Regions from separate parts of the Pseudoalteromonas sp. XMcav1-K genome, predicted to be linked through region 1. Evidence: predicted binding sites of a transcription regulator. Region 1 holds the regulator's gene; each other region holds the start of a gene.
What was found. The regulator sigma-54, encoded in region 1, starts transcription at its own class of promoters, with help from an activator protein. The targets are predictions, from matches to a motif close to GTTGGCACGNNNNTNGNNT.
Positions count from the first base shown of each region.

Region 2: a site for sigma-54 is predicted at 1,418-1,436, ahead of ACHSBP_RS05675 (P-II family nitrogen regulator). Genes of this name have one in related genera too.
Region 3: a site for sigma-54 is predicted at 1,502-1,520, ahead of ACHSBP_RS15795 (PAS domain-containing sensor histidine kinase). Genes of this name have one in related genera too.
Region 4: a site for sigma-54 is predicted at 1,227-1,245, ahead of ACHSBP_RS01160 (LPP20 family lipoprotein). Genes of this name have one in related genera too.

Region 1 is NZ_JBIPJE010000037.1:8,025-11,176, reverse strand. It holds gene ptsN (PTS IIA-like nitrogen regulatory protein PtsN) at 1-82, opposite strand, end outside; gene hpf (ribosome hibernation promoting factor) at 84-371, opposite strand; gene ACHSBP_RS07595 (RNA polymerase factor sigma-54) at 394-1,890, opposite strand; gene lptB (LPS export ABC transporter ATP-binding protein) at 1,969-2,694, opposite strand; gene lptA (lipopolysaccharide transport periplasmic protein LptA) at 2,691-3,152, opposite strand, start outside.
Region 2 is NZ_JBIPJE010000033.1:107,341-110,492, forward strand. It holds gene ACHSBP_RS05670 (sensor histidine kinase) at 1-1,180, opposite strand, end outside; gene ACHSBP_RS05675 (P-II family nitrogen regulator) at 1,476-1,814, shown strand; gene ACHSBP_RS05680 (ammonium transporter) at 1,825-3,057, shown strand.
Region 3 is NZ_JBIPJE010000047.1:5,884-9,035, reverse strand. It holds gene ACHSBP_RS15810 (YceI family protein) at 1-130, opposite strand, end outside; gene ACHSBP_RS15805 (cytochrome b) at 184-723, opposite strand; gene ACHSBP_RS15800 (DNA-3-methyladenine glycosylase I) at 844-1,431, opposite strand; gene ACHSBP_RS15795 (PAS domain-containing sensor histidine kinase) at 1,559-2,653, shown strand; gene ACHSBP_RS15790 (sigma-54-dependent transcriptional regulator) at 2,662-3,152, shown strand, end outside.
Region 4 is NZ_JBIPJE010000019.1:4,773-7,924, forward strand. It holds gene flgM (flagellar biosynthesis anti-sigma factor FlgM) at 1-279, shown strand, start outside; gene flgN (flagellar protein FlgN) at 283-696, shown strand; gene ACHSBP_RS01160 (LPP20 family lipoprotein) at 725-1,192, opposite strand; gene ACHSBP_RS01165 (flagellar assembly protein T N-terminal domain-containing protein) at 1,304-2,452, shown strand; tRNA gene ACHSBP_RS01170 (tRNA-Arg) at 2,664-2,740, opposite strand; gene ACHSBP_RS01175 (FlgO family outer membrane protein) at 2,820-3,152, opposite strand, start outside.

The DNA of each region.
Region 1 (3,152 bases):
TAAATTCAAACAGTCTTTTTTTGCTATTAAAAAGGACCGCGGTTTTAGCGCAGTCCTCAGCAATAATATCGGTTAATTTCATTTTAGTGGCGAGAAAGTTTCTCTTTGTGCTTAATTACTTGGCGGTCTAGTTTGTCGACCAGGCCATCGATTGCTGCATACATATCTTGATGCTCGGTAGAGGCAAACAATTCGCCACCGTTAACATGCATAGTAGCTTCTGCTTTTTGTGATAGTTTTTCAATATCTAGAATAACGTGCACGTTATTTATATGATCAAAATGCCTCTCTAGTTTTGCAAATTTGTTAGTGACATAGTCTCTTAAAGAATCAGTAATTTCTACGTGACGACCTGTTAAGTTTAATTGCATAAGCATTTTCCTTCTATTTGGTCTAGATCAGGCTCTTGCGCTGATTAGACGGTGGTATGGATAGCGACTCACGGTATTTTGCGATAGTGCGTCGCGCCACTTTAATTCCTTGTTCTGCTAGTAAGTCGGTAATCTTGCTATCACTTAATGGTTTAGCTGGATTTTCCGCCGCAACTAGCTTTTTGATCAGTGCTCGAATCGCGGTAGATGAACACTCACCCCCATTTTCCGTGCTAACGTGGCTTGAAAAAAAGTATTTAAGCTCATAAATGCCACGTGGTGTATGCATGTATTTTTGCGTTGTTACACGCGAGATAGTCGACTCATGCATCTCGACCATTTCGGCAACGTCGTTTAAAACCATAGGTTTCATTGCTTCGTCACCATATTCAAAGAATGCCTGTTGTTGTTCAACAATGCAATTGGCTACTTTTAATAAAGTATCATTGCGACTTTCTAAGCTTTTAATAAACCATTTTGCTTCTTGTAAATGGTTGCGAATAAACTGGCTGTCAGTGCTTGATTTCATCGAGCGAGTAAGCGCAGCATATTGTTCATTCACGCGGATCTTTGGCATGCTATCGTTGTTTAAATCAACGCGCCAGCGTCCTTTAATTTTCTTTACTGAAACATCGGGAACCACATATTCAGGTTCTTCTTTTATGATGCTTTCAGCTGGTTTTGGATTAAGGCTATGTATTAATGTTAAGACTTCTTTTAACTCAGGCTCCTTGAGTTTAGCCTTCTTCATTATTGTACGATAATCACGTAATCCTAAAAGTTCCATATGGTTTGAGATTACGCTCTTTGTTTCGTTTAGCCAAGGGGTATTTTTGTCGTACTGATTGAGCTGGATCAATAAACATTCTTGTAACGAACGAGCAGCAATACCAACAGGGTCAAAGAGTTGAACGCGTTTAAGTACAGCTTCAACTTCGTCTAGTTCAATTTGTTCTTGGTCGTCAGATTGCTGTACCGCTTCTAAAATTTCTTCGCTACTTTGTGTTAAATAACCTGAATCGTCTACCGCCTCAACAATGGTGGTTGCGATCATCTCGTCGGTGTCGCTGAACGGCGTTAAGCGTAATTGCCACATTAAGTAATCTTGCAATGATTCGCTGGTTGAGCCTTGATACACAGTATCGTTGTCAGGAGCTGGGGCGTTACTGACAGAAACAGGTGCGGCGCTGATATAATCATCCCACGACACATCCATAGCTAAATCGTCAGAAATATTCTCGTTGCTAAGTGCGTCGCTTGATTCTATTTCACTTTGGCTTGGCGCTGCTTCAACATCATCGCTATTTATTGATTCGTCTTTGTTTGACTCAGTGTTTTCGTTGTTTTGTTTATCGTCACTGTAGTCAATGTCTTCTTCAAGTAAAGGATTGGCATCAAGCGCTTCTTGAATTTCTTGCTGCAAATCTAACGTACTCAGCTGCAACAAGCGAATAGCCTGTTGCAATTGTGGAGTCATTGTTAGTTGCTGCCCAAGGCGAAGCTGTAAAGATTGCTTCATGTAGTTATTCTAATCCTTCTTTCGATTTCAAGCCGCTAGTTAACAATTCAATTCCAAATTTAAGGCCTATAACTATTACTATAGTCTGAATTGTTCACCTAGGTATACATCGCGTACTTTTTGGTTGTTTAAAACGTCTTCAGCTGTGCCAGATGCGATTAATTCGCCGTGAGAAACAATGTAGGCTTTTTCACATACATCTAAGGTTTCACGCACGTTGTGGTCTGTTATTAACACGCCAATGCCGCGATTTTTCAAATGCTCAATTATTTTCTTTATATCTATCACTGAAATAGGATCAACACCAGCAAAAGGTTCATCTAACAGGATAAATTTGGGGTTTGCGGCTAATGCGCGCGCAATTTCCACACGACGACGTTCACCGCCCGACAATGCCATACCCTGTGAATCTCGGATATGGCCAATGTTAAATTCTTCTAATAAATCATCGAGCGCTTCTTCACGTTGCACACGATTAAGTTCTTTGCGTGTCTCTAGAATCGCCATGATGTTTTGATACACAGTAAGCTTTCTAAAAATCGACGATTCTTGCGGTAAATAACCAATACCTAAACGGGCGCGACTATGCATTGGTTGCAATGTAATGTCATTATCGTCAATACGAATAACGCCATTGTCGCTCGGTACTAAACCAACAATCATGTAAAACGTCGTTGTTTTACCGGCACCGTTAGGACCAAGCAAACCAACGATACTACCAGCTTTCACTTCTAAGCCAACATTTTTTACCACTTGGCGTGATTTGTAACTTTTAGCCAGCTTTTCGGCAATTAATGTGCTCATTGTCCGCCTTGTTCATTTTGCGTATTGATGATGGTTTTTACTTGGTTAGTTGAGTTTTCAGCTTTTTTAGACGTCACTGTTTCAGCTGCGCGATCATAGATGATGGTATCTGCTGACATCATGTCGCCATTTTGTTGAAATTTAGCGCCACCAGACATTGTAAATAATGATTTAGCCACGTCATAAGTGACTTTTTTAGCACTTGCGACAATGATTGATCCATCTTCTTGTTCAGCACTAAATTTTACCGGATCACCACTGGCAATAAGTAATTGCTGGTTATCTCCTAACTCTGCTCGTTTATGTGCTTCAAGGTAATCGGCGGTGATGGTCATATTGCCATGCTTAATTTGTACATTATGGCGAAAAATACCGACATTTTCTTTTAAGCGAGCAGCTTGCTCATCGGCGTCAATCTCAAGTGGATGCTTAAGTTTGATCTGCTCAGCGATAGCGTG
Region 2 (3,152 bases), on a different contig from region 1:
ATTTATCGTCTTTAAACTCAGCGTTTAACGAGGCGTTTTCGTTATACATTAGCTGTAAGCGTTTAATTAGGTTTTCTTGCCCTGTACCTGTGCTTTCGACTTTATAGGTGCCTGTGTAAATTGGATTACTTACGGTCACCACAAGTTGGTTTTTTTGTTTAGCAATATCAACAATCAGCAGGCTTTGATCTTGCCTTGGCGCAATACCGTGCTTAATTGAGTTTTCAATTAATGTAAGAATGCCCATAGTGGGGACTTTGATATTTAAGCAGGTTTCATCTACATGCATTTCAATTAACAAGCGCTCTTCAAGGCGAATATGCTCAATATCAAGATAGAATTCACAAATGCGTAATTCTTCTTTTAATTTTACCGTAGGGTGCTTATTTGCTGTTAAGTTGTAGCGAAAAAGCTCATTTAGTTTATCGATTAACTCTTTAGCAAGCTGTTTATCTTCGAAAATCATACCGCGAATACTGTTTAATGAATTAAACAAAAAATGCGGATTAAGCTGACTCATTAGTAATGCAATCTGACTTTGCTTAAGTTGTGTTTTAACTTGGAAGCGACGTTTTAATGCTGACAACGGTAGATAGCAAAACAACCAAAAAAGGAATGCACCGAATTGAGACTTTAATTGTTTCGAAGAGGCACGATCAATCGCTTCTTGGTCTCCACTATGAATTTTCTCAAGTTCCTCTCGCGCTTTTAGTTGTGCTTGGTTAAATCCTTCTTTAAAACCTCTTTTAAATTCAGATTTAGCTGTCGCATTTGCTGATGTTTCATCTTGAGTGTCTGTGTTTTCTTCAACTTCGCTGTTTGTTTTAACCTGATTAAGCGGATCTTTATCAGGGTTTGCTCGATAATAGGTAATTTTGTTATGAATAGGCACAAACACATCTCTGCTTATATCGCGAATGCTCTTGCTAATAAATGAGCCAACACTAACAAAGACCAAACCACAGATGAGCACTTTTATAAATCCGGTTTCTTTGTTGCGCAAGAAATTAATAGGGGCGCGAATCAAAAAGTGAGTAATAAGAAAGAAGCTTAAAGCGCGTATACCTGCATACGCGAATGTGTTTGCAAGGCCATGCATTTCCTTGTCGGTGTCGATATTTGACAGTCCGAAAAATAATAATATGAGAGCAATTAAAGCTTGGATAACCCAATAAGCCATTTGCTTATATATCCTTTGTTATTGTTTTTTATTCCATTGAGTTAGTACGGCTCAGCATAACAGCTAACTCAGACATAGCATATTGTGTCAAAAACGGTCACCAAAGCAAGTTTTTGCTGTTTCATTTTTTGCACCAAAACGTTCACAAACCCACTATTGCTGCACCTTTGTGGTGCGTTAACTTTGTTGTAACACATTGTAAATTACATAACTTTATGAATTAGATAAAAAAATATTATTGGCATAAAGGTTGGATTTAGTAAGTACAAATAAAAAACAACAACAGGTACACGTTATGAAAATGATCAGCGCCATTATTAAGCCATTTAAGCTTGATGATGTTAGAGAAGCGATGTCAGATCTTGGCATTGAGGGCATGACAGTAGTCGATGTAAAAGGTTTTGGACGTCAACGCGGGCACACTGAGCTATATCGAGGCGCAGAGTACCAAGTTGATTTTATTCCAAAAATTAAAGTCGAAATTGCAACGCAAAGTGACAATGTTGACCGCGTGGTTGAGGCGATTACCAATGTGGCACAAACCGGCAAAATCGGTGACGGCAAAATTTTTGTCTATGACCTAGAGCAAATTGTTCGTATTCGTACGGGCGAGTTAGACGAAGCGGCAATTTAAGGGGAATGTCATGGAAAACACAGTAGTTGAATTAAAGTTTGCGCTCGACACATTTTACTTTTTAATGTCTGGCATCTTAGTAATGTGGATGGCTGCGGGTTTCGCAATGTTAGAAGCGGGCCTAGTACGCTCTAAAAACACCACTGAAATTTTAACTAAAAACGTCGCGCTTTACGCGATTGCATGTACGGTTTATCTGATTGTTGGTTACAACATTATGTATGTTGATAATGCCGAGGGTGGTTTTTTACCGTCATTGGGCATGCTGATTGGTACTGAAGCGGCAGATGCTGATCATGCATTGCAATCAGACTTTTTCTTCCAAGTTGTGTTTGTTGCAACGGCAATGTCGATTGTTTCAGGTGCAGTTGCTGAGCGCATGAAGTTATGGTCTTTCCTTGTTTTTTGTGTGGTGTTAACTGGTTTTATATACCCATTAGAAGGTTACTGGACTTGGGGCGGTGGCTTCTTATCTGAGATGGGGTTTGTTGATTTTGCAGGTTCAGGTATCGTACATATGGCGGGAGCAGCGGCTGCGCTTGCCGGTGTATTATTACTGGGTGCACGCAAAGGGAAGTATGGTAAAAATGGTGAAATCTACCCAATTCCGGGGTCTAATTTGCCGCTTGCAACACTAGGTACATTTATTCTTTGGATGGGTTGGTTTGGTTTTAATGGTGGTTCGCAATTGCTGCTATCAGATAAAGAAAATGCCACAGCAGTGAGTCAAATCTTACTGAACACGAATGCGGCAGCGGCTGCTGGCGCAATTTCAGCACTATTACTTTGTAAAGTGTTATGGCGTAAAGCTGATTTAACTATGGTATTGAATGGCGCACTTGCAGGTCTTGTTGTAATTACTGCAGAACCTGCATCGCCAAGCCCGTTACTTGCAGTGCTAGGTGGCGCGCTAGGTGGCAGCTTAGTTGTGTTCAGCATTGTGGCATTAGACAAAGCTAAAATCGATGACCCAGTGGGTGCGATTTCAGTTCACGGAGTATGCGGCTTCTTAGGCCTTATGCTAGTGCCGTTATCAAATAGTGATGCGACATTTGTAAATCAGTTAATTGGCGCAGTAGTAATCTTTGCCTTCGTGTTTGTGAGCTCATTTATTGTTTGGGCGGTACTTAAGAAAACCATGGGTATTCGGGTTGGCGAAGAAGAAGAAATTAATGGTATGGACCAGCACGATTGTGGTGTAGATGCGTACCCTGAGTTTGTTACCGTACGAGGTAATATCTAACCAGCTAGCTTGATTGAAGTTGTAAATATGTGAAAGCCCAATGCCTAATGGCGTTGGGCTTTTTTATTTGTAATATTATTCTATGCTTAGTACTG
Region 3 (3,152 bases), on a different contig from region 1:
AGCCTAAGTGCTTCACTTTAAAATTAATTGATGCGTGAGCGCCTTTGGTGTCAATTACATAATCTGCAGCCATTGCTGGCATTGTTAAGCTTGCCATCGTAAGTGCTGTTGCTAAAAGTGTTTTTTTCATAATTGTTTCCTTTAAATTTATACAACCTGAGCTTTGACTAGCCAAATCAGAGGTTACTTAATCATTCGGCGTAACGTGTCATCTTTATCAATACAGTGATGCTTTAACGCCGCTAATATATGAATACCGACAATCGCCATTAAGCTACAAGCGGCATATTGATGAATACTGCCTGCAATATCTTCTTGATTTGCAATTAATTCGCCTAAACTTGCTACTTCGAACCAGTCAAAAACAGCAATTGCGCGACCATCAGCGGTTGAGATCAAATAACCACTGGTTAAAATTATCAATAAAATCCCATACAAGGCTAAATGGCCTAGTTTTGTTGCAACGCGAGTTTTAGATGAATGGGTAGAGATGGGCTCAGGTGATACCGTAATCACTTTCCAACCAATGCGCACTAGCGTGAATGCCAGCAATATAATGCCAATACTTTTGTGCCAATGGGGCGCTGTGCGATACCATTCACTGTAATAATTCAAATCAACCATCCAAAATCCAACGCCGAATAATGCAAAAATAACAAGTGCACTAAGCCAGTGAAGCAGCTTACTAATAGTACCGAATTTAGTGTTGGAATCGAGAAGCATAATCATTTCCTTAAATAGATTGAAACACTTTAATTGAGCTTCATTTGAATGTGAATAGCTCAAAAGTGAATTCATTGTTCACTTTTGACTATTAATAGAGGTGTTTAAGTTGAAAGGGTATTAGAAAAGCGATGAGTAAAGTGCAATCACTTCGTCTTTGCGAAAGCATTGATTGTGATGATCATTAACCATGCCGCATGCCTGCATATGAGCATACACCGTGGTCGGTCCTAAAAACTTAAAGCCACGTTTTTTAAGGTCTTTCGCAAAAGCTTGCGACTCGGCAGTGGTGGCTTGGTAATCAGCTTTACTATTGATGTTATTGACAATAGGTTTATTGTTTACAAATTGCCATTGATAGTTAGCAAAACTACCAAACTCTTTTTGTATTGCTAAAAAGCACTGTGCATTGTTAATTGCGGCATTAATTTTTAAGCGGTTGCGAATAATGCCTTTATCTTCCATTAAGGCAAGCGCTTTTGCTTCATCAAATTGGGCAACCACAGTTGGGTCAAAGTTGGCGAACGCGTTGCGGTAGTTATCGCGTTTTTTTAATACTGTGTACCAACTCAGTCCAGCTTGCGCTGATTCTAGTGTGAGGAATTCAAACAGTGCATTATCATCAAACAAAGGCACGCCCCATTGGGTATCGTGATAGGCTACATAATCAGCTTTAGTGGTATCTAACCACTCGCATCTAAAACACATAAAAATCCCCTAGACAAATAATTGACGTCTTATTACTTCACTTAACTTGCTGTATTTATTGAAAATAAAAATTGGCACGTTTTGTGTATCTACACCGATTAGTTAGAGTAAATTATTTGGTGTAACTATGGCGTTAGCTCAAATCATACCCCAACAATTTCAAGAGGTATACAACCCGTGTTTGATGCAGGAAAAGTACGTGGGTGAACTTAGTGAATTAAGAAAACAGGCAAGTTGGCTTAGTCATTTGGTTGATACCATGCCTGCGGGCGTCATTGTGCTTGATGGTAACGGCATGGTCGCAAAGGCCAATCAAATCGCAATTGATTTACTCGGAGAGCCGTTAGAAGGCGAGCGTTGGTTTACCATTATTCAGCGTTCTTTTGCGCCCAATGGTAGTGATGGTCACGAGGTAACGCTTCGTGATGGTCGATTAGTGAAACTTGATATTTCACCGCTCACACCTGAACCAGGTCAGTTAATTTTAATGACCGATCTTACGCAAACACGCCAATTACAGTCACGTATTGCACATATGCAGCGTTTGAGTGCGCTTGGTAAAATGGTTGCATCCTTAGCGCACCAAGTAAGAACCCCGTTATCAGCGGCGATGCTATATGCTGCGAACCTGTCGTCAGAAAAATTAAACCCAACGGCGCGTAGCAACTTCCATGAAAAGTTGATGTCGCGTTTGCAAGATTTAGAAAGCCAAGTAAACGATATGCTGTTATTTGCCAAAAGTGGTGAGCAACAAGTACTTGCACCTGTGTCTATGCAAGCCTTGCTAACGGATGTAACGCATGCTTCAGAAGCAATGATTATGCGCCAACAATGCATTCTCGACCTTAAATTGCCTGAGCCTGATATTGAAATTATCGCTAATAAAGTTGCGCTGAGCAGTGCAATTAGCAATTTAGTGCACAATGCGGTGCAAGCTTGTGGCCAAGGTGGAAAAATTGAGTTAAGTGCAACGCGGTCTGAAAAATTCGCAGATCACGTCAAAATTTCGGTGAAAGATAACGGCACGGGGTTAAGTGAAACGGCTATCCAACAGATCTTTGAGCCATTCTTCACCACTAAATCACACGGTACCGGGTTAGGTCTTGCCGTGGTTCAATCGGTTGCTAACAGCCATCAAGGGTTTGTAAAAGCAGGCAATAGTGAGCTTGGTGGGGCTGAGTTTAACTTGTACCTACCGATTATCTCTAAAACAGCATGTTAGGAGTGATTATGAACGATGCAAAAGTATTAGTCGTAGAAGATGATTCTGGTTTACGAGAAGCGTTAGTCGATACCCTAGCATTGGCTGATATTAATTGTGTTGAAGCCGACAGTGCCGAACAAGCGATTATTAAGCTTAAAGAAGGCGGTATTTCAATGGTGGTCAGTGACGTGCAAATGGGCACTATGTCAGGTATCGATTTACTTAAAAGTATTAAGCTTAACTATCCTGATTTACCCGTATTAATGATGACAGCTTACGCGACCATTGATGATGCGGTTGAAGCGATGCGCTTAGGAGCCATCGACTACATGGCGAAACCATTCGCACCAGAAGTGTTATTAAACATGGTAAGTCGTTATTTACCAGAAAAAGAAGCCATTAAAGATGGGCCAATTGTTGAAGACCCAGCTAGTAAAGCGCTGATGCAACTTGCAGAGAAAGTGGCTAAATCTGATGCATCCGTTATGGTGCTTGGGCCAAGTGGCTCAGGTAAAGA
Region 4 (3,152 bases), on a different contig from region 1:
GTCAGGCTTGAAAGCTCTAAGCAGCAAGCGTCTGAAACTGCTAATAAACAAGTGCAAGTGAATACTGCTACTGCAAAGGCAACTAGCGATTCAGTGAGCATTACACCGCAAGCTCAACAGCTTAAAAAGCTAAATGAAAAAGCGGAGCAATCATCAGGTATTGATGAGAAAAAAGTAAACGAGCTTAAAAAAGCGATCGCTAACGGCGAATACAAAATTGATGCAGAGAAGCTTGCTGAAAATATCAATAAGCTTGAATTTAAACTTTTCGGTCGATAGTTTATGAATCTAGAACAGATATTAGCGCAACAACTTGATGAGTTGAATACTATGGCTGACATCCTAAAGCAGGAATTAGAAGCTATAGTTGCGCGCGATCATGAATCTTTAATATCTGTTGTTGAAAGCAAAGTTGCATCGTTGCAGTCCATTCAGCAACGTGACCAACACATTGCCAAATTAATCGATCAAGACGGTATTGATAAAGCAGAATATCAGCCAACAATCAACCAAATTAATCAGGTATTAGCTGACTGCAAAAAGCAGAATGATGTGAATCAAGTAGCAGCAAATCAAAGCCAGATTGCTTCACAAAAGTTGAAGAATATCTTATTTGGTAAAAGTCATACCGGATACGACAAAACGGGCAAATCTTTCTCTCTACCTAACCCGATTGCTCGCGGGCTAAAAGCGTAATCTGAATTTACTAATAAAAAGTAACCTGCTAGTAGTAGGTTACTTTTTTTACGTTTCTTGGTTTTGTTTGACCAATATATAAGTCATGTACCAATTTCATATCTAGCTCTACTTCTGTTGCATACGTATCACCCACAGCGTAGCTTTTTGTTACTTTCGCACCACGTACAACACCTTGTACACGTACTTTCAAAGTATCATTACTAGCGATTAGGCCTTTAACACTCGTTTGCGCGTCAACTTTTTGTCCGTAGACTTGTTCCGCAAGTTCACGATAAGCCTCAAGCTTTGATGCCTTCATTGCCATAATCGATTTTTGCTCGGTTGTTGTACCGGGTTGCAAACTGATCGGTGCATACCCTACCGCATATAGCACTGGGTAGTTATCTGGTGTTTGGTATTCATATTCAATATGTTTATCAAACAGTTGGCTACAGCCACCTAATAAATATAAGCTCGTTACCAGAGTTGACGTTTTGAAAATTGATTTCAACATGTTGCCACCATACAAATGCATATTACATTTGATTTAGCAATTTTCGCGCCACTGTATAGTTTGGTACAGAAATTGAATATACAGACTAAGGTTTAAATTGAGAGCTGCGCTATGCGACATCTAGTATTACTTCTTTTTATTGTGAGCTTTTCGTCTCATGCAATTTGGTATGAATCAACCGGCCAAGCCAAAATACGCAATGGTAATGTTGAGCAAGCTCGAATGATGGCAACCGAAAACGCTATTCAGCAAGCTTTACTCTTTTCAGGTGCGCAAGTTACTAGTCTACAGCAAGTGGTAAATGGCATTTGGCAAACACCAAGTACCCAAGTTTACTCTCATGGAGCAATCGATCAGATTGAAGTAATTGATGAAATTCAATCAGACAACACGCTCTCAATTACACTTAGACTAGATATTTTAGATAATAGCGAGACTTGCCAAAATTCATCGATTAAAAAGAATGTGGCTCTAACAAGAACAGGTTTTAAAACTCCGAGCCATGCAACTTATGGTCAAATTTTTGAATTACCAAAAGCATACAGCGAAAAGCTCGCAAAGCATTTGTATCAGTTTACCCATTTATTCAACACAAAAGCCGATATTAACCGTAAGCTTAATACCAAAAACCTGTTCACCGCGCATTTTGATGCCAACTCAAGCGCCCTTATTCAACAAATTGCCGACCAAAATAACAGTCAGTTTGTCTGGATATCGCAAATAGAAGACTTATCTCTTGGTGAGCAACAGAGTTCATCGTTAGCATTTTGGCAAAATAAAGCTTATGAACGTTTTTTCTCGATTAATACGGCGCTATACAATGGCTTAACTGGCGAACTGCTAAAACAAACACACTACGATACATTTGCCACTTGGCAAACCAAAAAAACAGCCCGTATCGATGTGAACAGTGAAAAATTTTGGACCATGCCTTATGGACAAGCAATATCAGATATCAACTTAAAGCTTGGCCAAGATTTAGCAAGCTATCTTGCCTGTATTCCAGCGCAAGCACGTATTTTAAGCGTGGATCACGATACCGTGATCATTAGCCTTGGCGCTGAAAATAATCTAGTGAAAGGACAAAAGCTGCAAGTAGCACTGCGCAAAGGGTTTAATCAAAAGCAGCTTATTGTTAATACTGATTACCAGTTGAGAGTCACTCAGATAAATCAAAACACCGCCATTGCCCAAGTGATAGGCGACAAACTCCTGGCAAACGTACAAATTGGTGATTTGGTTACGTTAGCAAGCTTCTAAGGGGCTAGGGCTAGGGCTAGGGCTAGAGCCAGAGCTTAGCATTTAGTTTTAATAACCTGTTCTATCGCAAAATAACTCGGGTTAAACACGTAACCTTCAAGAAATACGTTAATCACGCGGCTACATAGCAATAAAAGATAGCTCGATTTAAAAGACTGTTTAATGACGTTCAAATAACAAAAAAGACGGGTTAAAACTTTATAGGCGTTAATGGCGTTCCCGGCAGGAGTCGAACCTGCGACCCTTCGCTTAGGAGGCGAATGCTCTATCCAACTGAGCTACGAGAACAATATCATTTATTCAAGATTATCAAAGAGTAAAAAGAGAAAGCAAGCAACTTATAGGAACAACAGTTTACCTTTACGTGCTATTCATCAAATGCAACACTGTATGGGATGGTGTATTTGGCGCTGGCTATTATACGCTGGTCACTCAAGCTAGTAATGCGAGAGTTAATCACCACACCGTTACTTTTATATAGTAACGTACCACTTAACACGGCATTTATAACACCTTGAGAGTTTAGTTGCTTAACATCACGAGAATAGGTGTAATCACCATTACCATCTATGCGAACAACTGGCATGACTTTATGATCTACTACATTTAAACCATATGCCTGAACTTCTGTCAGCATCGATTCAGCAAGTTGATTTCCAAATCGACTTGCATACTGTAGGTTATCATCTAAATCGACAAA